2 regions of the Streptomyces sp. NPDC107521 genome follow, and region 2 is predicted to be linked to the other one. Evidence: riboswitches for the same ligand, from Rfam matches in the RefSeq annotation. Region 2 holds a riboswitch; the other holds the start of a gene.

Region 1 (3,398 bases), on a different contig from region 2:
GCAGCTCTCCGGGGAGCGCGTCCGCGGCGGACGCGTCCAGCTCCTCGATGTCCGCCTCGACGCCGAAGGCGTTCCACACGCCGCCGACCTGGGCGCGCGTGGTGGTCTCGTCGCAGGCGAAGGAGACGTGGTCGGCGTCGGCCTGCCGCAGGTTGAGGCCGTTCTCGCGGGCGGCGTTCACGATCTCGGCGGCCCGGCCCGGCACCCGCGCGGTGACCGTGTCGAAGTAGGCGCCGTGGACGATCTCCACGCCGCCCGCGGCGAGCCCGGCGGCGGTGAGGGCCGCGTAGCGGTGGGTGCGCCGGGCGATGGAGCGCAGCCCCTCGGGCCCGTGGTAGACGGCGTACATGCCGGCCATGACGGCGAGCAGGACCTGCGCGGTGCAGATGTTGCTGGTGGCCTTCTCGCGGCGGATGTGCTGCTCGCGGGTCTGCAGGGCGAGGCGGTAGGCGCGGTCGCCGTCGGCGTCGACGGAGACCCCGACGAGCCGGCCGGGGAGGCTGCGGGCGAACTTCTCGTGGACGGCCATGTAGCCGGCGTGCGGGCCGCCGAAGCCCATCGGGACGCCGAAGCGCTGCGTGGTGCCGACGGCGATGTCGGCGCCCAGCTCGCCGGGCGGGGTCAGCAGGGTGAGGGCGAGCAGGTCGGCGGCGACGGTGACGAGGGCGCCGAGTTCGTGGGCCCGGTCGATCACGGGCCGGAGGTCGCGGACGGCACCGGAGGCGCCCGGGTACTGGAGCAGGACGCCGTTGATCTCCCGCTCGGCGACCTCGGCGGGGATGCCGTCGCTGAGGTCGGCGACGACGACCTCGACACCGGTGGGTTCGGCGCGGGTGCGGATGACGGCGACGGTCTGCGGCAGGGCGTCCGCGTCGACGAGGAACAGGCCCTTCTTGTTCCTGCCCATGCGCCGGGAGAGGGCCATCGCCTCGGCGGCGGCGGTGCCCTCGTCGAGCAGCGAGGCGCCGGAGGTGGGCAGGCCGGTGAGGTCGGCGACCATCGTCTGGAAGTTGAGCAGGGCCTCCAGACGGCCCTGGGAGATCTCCGGCTGGTACGGCGTGTAGGCGGTGTACCAGGCCGGGTTCTCCATGACGTTGCGCAGGATGACCGGCGGGGTGAAGGTGCCGTAGTAGCCGAGGCCGATCATGGAGTCGAGGACCTGGTTGCGCTCGGCCAGGGAGCGCAGCTCGGCCAGCACCTCGGCCTCGGAGCGGGCCTCCGGCAGGTCCAGCGCCTCGGCGTTCTTGATGACGTCCGGCACGGCGGCGGCCGTGAGGTCGTCCAGCGAGCCGTAGCCGACCTGCGCGAGCATCTTGGCCCGGGCCTCGTGGTCGGGGCCGATGTGGCGCTGCTCGAACGGCGCGGCCTGTTCGAGCCGGGCGAGCGGAATGCGGTGGGCGGTCATTGCGGAGGCCTCCTGGTCTGACGCGACCTGCGGGGGCACCACGGCTCGGGTGCCCGGACGGCCTCCCCCTCTGTCATCTCAACCTGAGAGCTTCACCGGGCCGTCCGGGGACGGTCACCGGCTTTCACCGTCGGTGAGGGCGGACGCCGTCGACACCCGCCCTGCTTTCCAGAGTGACCTCGTCCGTGCGGTACGTGGGCCTGAGAGATTCCGGGGAGGAGTTGCTCCTTCGGCGCCTCCGGTGGTGTCTGGAGGACTCTCCCGCACGGGGTCAGCGGCCACCTGCCAGCTTACCAGCGAGAAAGTCGAACATTCCTTCGAGTGCCCGGACGGCCGCCGAGTGGCCGACCGGGCCAAAGTGCACTTTCGTATGACCGAAAGGATGTTTCACCGGACGGTCCGCGACCCCGGTGCGACCCACTGGAGGGCCCGTGCGTACCGACATAGATCCGCGCAGTCTGATCGGCCGCAAGGCGTTCGACCGCGGCGGGACCCGGATCGGCACCGTCGACGAGGTCTATCTCGACGACGCCACCGGTCTGCCCGAGTGGGCGGCCATCCGCACCGGCCTGTTCAGCCGGGACGCCTTCGTGCCCCTGGAACCCAGCGAGCTGGTGGACGGCACCCTGCGGGTGCCCTTCGACCGGGCCCTGATCAAGGAGGCCCCGGACTTCGGCGTCGGCCGCCACCTCTCGCCGGAGCAGGAGCTCCAGCTCTACCACCACTACGGCCTCGACGTGGCCGCCGGCCCCCCGCCGCCGGACCGCGACTTCGGGAAGCTGGCGGGCCGGGGCAACGAGGAGCCCTGACCTCCGCCTCCCCCGTCCCCGCGCCCCCGGACACCGCCTCCCTCGTCGCCGCGCTCCGGGACACCGCTGCCCGCGTTCCCGCCCCCCGGGGCACCGCTCCGCCGGTCTCCGGCCGCCCCGGCGGTCTCTCCCCCGGCTCCGCCGTCCGGCGCGCTCCTCCCGCCACCGGGCGCCGGCGCGCCACCCCGGCCGTCCGGTGGTGGTGAGCCCCCGCCGCCGGGCGGCGTCGTCCCCCCGTCGTTCCGCGCCTCCCCCTCGTCCGGGCCGCCCCCGGCCCCGCCGGACGCCGCCCCCTCCGGGGACTCCGGGGACTCCGGCCCGGCCGGCGGAACCGCCTCGACCAGCGGCAGCGGCTCGGCCGGTGCCAGGCCGGGGTCGTCCACGGCGAAGGTCCGCACCCGGCCGGGCGGCGAGTACGGCGTCTCGAAGCGCACGGTGACCCTCCCGACGCCGCTGCCCTGCACCCACCCGTGCCCGTGCTCCGCATGGCGCACATCGTGCCCCGACGGCCAGCGGCGCTCGGCGGGGGCCTCCGGCCGCTCCTCGGCGGGCCCCTCGTCCGCCTCCTCCTCGGCGTCCGCCGCGCGCTCCCCCGCGGCCTGGGCGAACAGGTCCTCCTGCGTGTAGTCGGCGAGCCCGGTGACCCCCACGCCGAGCAGCCGCACCCCTCCGGTGGTGTCCACGGAGTCCAGCAGCCGGGCCGCCGCCTCCCGCACCACCGCCGGATCGTCCGTCGGCCCGCGCAGCGTCTCGGACCGGGTCAGCGTGGAGAAGTCGTAGCGCCGCACCTTGAGCACGATGGTCCGCCCGGACAGCCCGGACCCGCGCAGCCTGCGCACGCACCGCTCGGCCAGCCGCCGCACCTCCGTGCCGACCCGCACCCGGTCGTGGATGTCCACGTCGTAGGTGTCCTCGACGGACACCGACTTGGTCTCCCGCTCGGCCACCACCGGCCGCTCGTCGCGCGCCAGCGCCATGGCGTACAGCGCGTGTCCGTGGGCCCTGCCCAGCAGCCGGACCAGCTCGTCCTCGCCCGCCTCGGCCAGCTCCCCGACCGTGGCGATGCCCGCCCGGCGCAGATGGTCGCCGGTGGCCGGGCCCACGCCGGGCAGGGTGCGCACGGGCATCGGCTCCAGCAGGACCCGCTCGGTGCCGGGACGGACCAGCACCAGCCCGTCGGGTTT
Region 2 (3,398 bases):
CCGCCGTAGTAGCGGCGGCCGGGGTAGCCCTCGGCGTACTTGTTGGTCAGGACCGACCCCTGGGCCTCCATCACCGCGACCGGGGCGAAGTTCTCGGAGGCGATCATCTCCAGGGTGGACTGCTGGCGGCGCAGCTCGGCGTCGACGGCCGCCGCGACGTCGGGGTCCAGCTCGTGCAGGGGGGTGTTCAGAAGCGACATGCGTGGGTGACCTCTCAGGACCTCGGGACCGGTCAGGCGCCCGCGAACGCGGCGTACTCGTCGGCGGAGAGCAGGTCGCCCGGCTCGTCCGTGACGCGCACCTTGAACAGCCAGCCGCCCTCGAAGGGGGCCGAGTTCACCAGCGAGGGGTCGCCGACGACGTCCTCGTTGATCTCGGTGATCTCACCGGAGACGGGGGAGTACAGGTCGGAGACGGACTTGGTCGACTCCAGCTCGCCGCAGGTCTCGCCCGCGGTCACCGAGTCGCCGACCGCCGGGAGCTGGACGAACACGACGTCACCGAGCGCGTTGGCCGCGTGCTCCGTGATGCCGACCGTCGAGACGCCGTCCTCGGCGGCCGACAGCCACTCGTGCTCCTTGCTGTAGCGAAGCTGCTGGGGGTTGCTCATGGCCTGAATTCTCCTGTACGCGGAAGAGTGCTGGTGAACGGGGTGACCCGACCGGGTATGTCCCCGGGCGGCGCGGGCGCGCGCGGGCACGGCGGGCGGCGGACCGCACGCCCGGGGTGCCCGCCGCGGGCCGGCGGGTGGCTACTTCTGACGCTGGTAGAACGGGAGCGCCACGACCTCGTACGGCTCGTGGGTGCCCCGGATGTCCACGCCGACGCCGGGCGTGCCCGGGGCCGCGTGCGCCGCGTCGACGTACGCCATGGCGATCGGCCGGCCCAGCGTCGGGGACGGCGCGCCGGAGGTGACCTCGCCGACGGTCTCGCCGCCGACGACGACCGCGTACCCGGCGCGCGGGACCCGGCGGCCCTCGGCGACCAGGCCGACCAGGACCCGGGGCGGCTCGGCGGCCGCCCGCTCGGCGGCCTCGGCCAGCGCGGCGCGCCCGACGAAGTCGCCCTCCTTCTCGAACTTGACCACCCGGCCGAGCCCGGCGTCGAAGGGGGTCAGCGCGGTGCTCAGCTCGTGGCCGTACAGCGGCATGCCCGCCTCCAGGCGGAGCGTGTCGCGGCAGGACAGCCCGCAGGGGACGAGTCCGGCGTCCTTCCCGGCCTCGGTGAGCGCCTCCCACACCCGCGCGGCGTGCTCCGGCCGCACGAACAGCTCGAAGCCGTCCTCGCCGGTGTAGCCGGTGCGGGCGATCAGCGCGGGGACGCCGGCGACGGTGCCGGGGAGCCCGGCGTAGTACTTCAGGCCGTCCAGGTCGGCGTCGGTGAGGCCGCCCAGGATGCCCGCGGACTCGGGGCCCTGCACGGCGAGCAGCGCGTGGGCGTCGCCGTCGTCGCGGACCTCGGCGTCGAAGCCGGCGGCGCGGGCGGTGAGGGCCTCCAGCACGGCCCCGGCGTTGGAGGCGTTGGCGACGACCAGGTAGTCGGTCCCGCCCAGGCGGTAGACGATCAGGTCGTCCAGGATGCCGCCGTCCTCGCGGCAGATCATCGTGTAGCGGGCGCGGCCCGGCTTCACGCTGCTGATGTTGCCGACCAGGGCGTGGTCCAGGAGGGCCGCCGCCTGCGGGCCGGTGACCGCGATCTCACCCATGTGGGAGAGGTCGAACAGGCCGGCCCTGGTGCGCACCGCGATGTGCTCGTCGCGCTCGGAGCCGTAGCGCAGGGGCATGTCCCAGCCCGCGAAGTCGGTCATCGTGGCGCCCAGCGCGCGATGCGTGGCATCGAGCGCGGTGCGGCGGAGTTCGGTACTGCTCATCGGTCGTCTCCCAGGTACAGGACGGCACGGGCGAGGTGGTCCTCCCCATCTGTCATCGGAACCTGAGAGGTTCGCCGGGACCACCGGAACGCGGCGATCAGGGCTTGCACCTTGGGTGGGGCCGCCGGGGCGGCCCGCTTTTCAGATGTGCCTCGCCCGCGCGGTAACGGTGCCTGAGAGATTCAAGGGAGGGACTTGCTCCTTCGGCGCCCCGGCGACGGCCGGGGACTCTCCCGCGCGGATTCAAACGGCCGGTATGCAGTTGGCGTCGCCATCATCGCACGCCGGGCGCACTGGTGGCAGACCGTGATCCGTAACCGACCTGTGGCACCGCGCGCACGGAAACGCGAGACTGCCGCATTACCTTCTCTTTACACTCGGCGGGGTAGGGGGACGCGTGAAACGCCCCAGGGGGAGGACGACCACGGTGAACAGGCCCACGGCGTGCGCCACGACCTCCGGCACCGCGCTGCCGCCGAAGCCCCGCGCGGACGGCGGCGCGGCCGGCGGGGAGAGAGGGAGCGGCGGGGGAGCGCGCCCCGGGGAGGACGGGGCGGGGGCGGCGGGCGAGCACCCGGCGTTCCCGGGGCCCGGGGGTAAGGGCCCCGGTGCCCCGGGGGCCGGCCACGGAGGTCCGGGGGCCGCGCCCGGGGGCGGCGCGGACGGAGCCGGTGGCGCGGGCGGGGCGGAACCGCCCGGCGCCCGCGAGGGGGGTGCCGGGCGCCGACCGGAAGCGGACGCCGCGGCGACGCCCGCGCCCCTGGGCGTCCCCGCAACCCCAGGTGCTCCCGGAACCCCGGGCGTCCCCGGAACACCTGGAGCCCCTGGAACCCCCGGCGTCCCCGGAACCCCGCACCCCCAACCCGGCGGCCCCCCGGAAGCCACGGGTCCCGCGCCCCGGCCGTTAGACGCCGCCGGAGCGCGCCGCGCCGCGGACCGCAGGCCCCCGCCCGCGCGGGACGCGCGTGTCCCCCTCCCGTCCGTCCCCCTGGGGGACACCCCGGCCCCGCGCCCGCCCGCGCCCCCGGCCGCCGTGGCGGGCCCGCCCGCGCCGGACCCGAGCGCTCCCCTCCCGTCCGTCCCGACGGAGGGCACCCCGGCCGCCACCCCGGCCCCGCGCCCGCCCGCTCCGCCGTCCGCCCCGTCCCGCGTCCGGGACCTCCGCACCGGCGGCCGTCCCGCCCCGTTCACCCTCCGCTTCGGGCCCCGGGACGTGGTCGTGGTCGCCGGGCTGCCCGGCAGCGGCAAGTCCACACTGATGCGCCGCGCCGTCCGGGGGCGGCGGATCGACTCCCAGGACGCCCGCGACCGCTGGGAGCGCCGGGTGCCGCGCGCCCTGCCCTACGCCGTCTACCGCCCGCTGGTCCGGCTCTCCCACTACGCCGGGCTGCGCCGCGCCCTGCGCTCCGGCGAGGGCGTCGTCGTGCACGACTGCGGCACCCAGCCCTGGGTGCGCGGCTGGCTGGCCCGCTGGGCCCGCCGCCGGGGCGGTGCCCTGCACCTCGTCGTCCTCGACGTGGCCGCGGGC

The links. A riboswitch is a leader RNA that binds a small molecule or an ion and turns the genes downstream of it on or off. The one in region 2 is predicted to bind glycine.
Region 1: linked by a shared signal. The riboswitch ahead of gcvP (aminomethyl-transferring glycine dehydrogenase) and the one ahead of gcvT (glycine cleavage system aminomethyltransferase GcvT) in region 2 are both predicted to bind glycine.

What each region holds. Positions count from the first base shown of each region.
Region 1 is NZ_JBVKAT010000040.1:1,647-5,044, forward strand. Features, by position in the region: gene gcvP (aminomethyl-transferring glycine dehydrogenase) at 1-1,405, opposite strand, end outside; glycine riboswitch at 1,584-1,679, opposite strand; gene ACZ7LB_RS31555 (PRC-barrel domain-containing protein) at 1,837-2,214, shown strand; partial or broken gene ACZ7LB_RS31560 (DNA polymerase IV) at 2,484-3,398, opposite strand, start outside.
Region 2 is NZ_JBVKAT010000012.1:48,436-51,833, forward strand. Features, by position in the region: gene glyA (serine hydroxymethyltransferase) at 1-200, opposite strand, end outside; gene gcvH (glycine cleavage system protein GcvH) at 233-610, opposite strand; gene gcvT (glycine cleavage system aminomethyltransferase GcvT) at 752-1,870, opposite strand; glycine riboswitch at 1,910-2,021, opposite strand; glycine riboswitch at 2,022-2,116, opposite strand; gene ACZ7LB_RS19115 (AAA family ATPase) at 2,904-3,398, shown strand, end outside.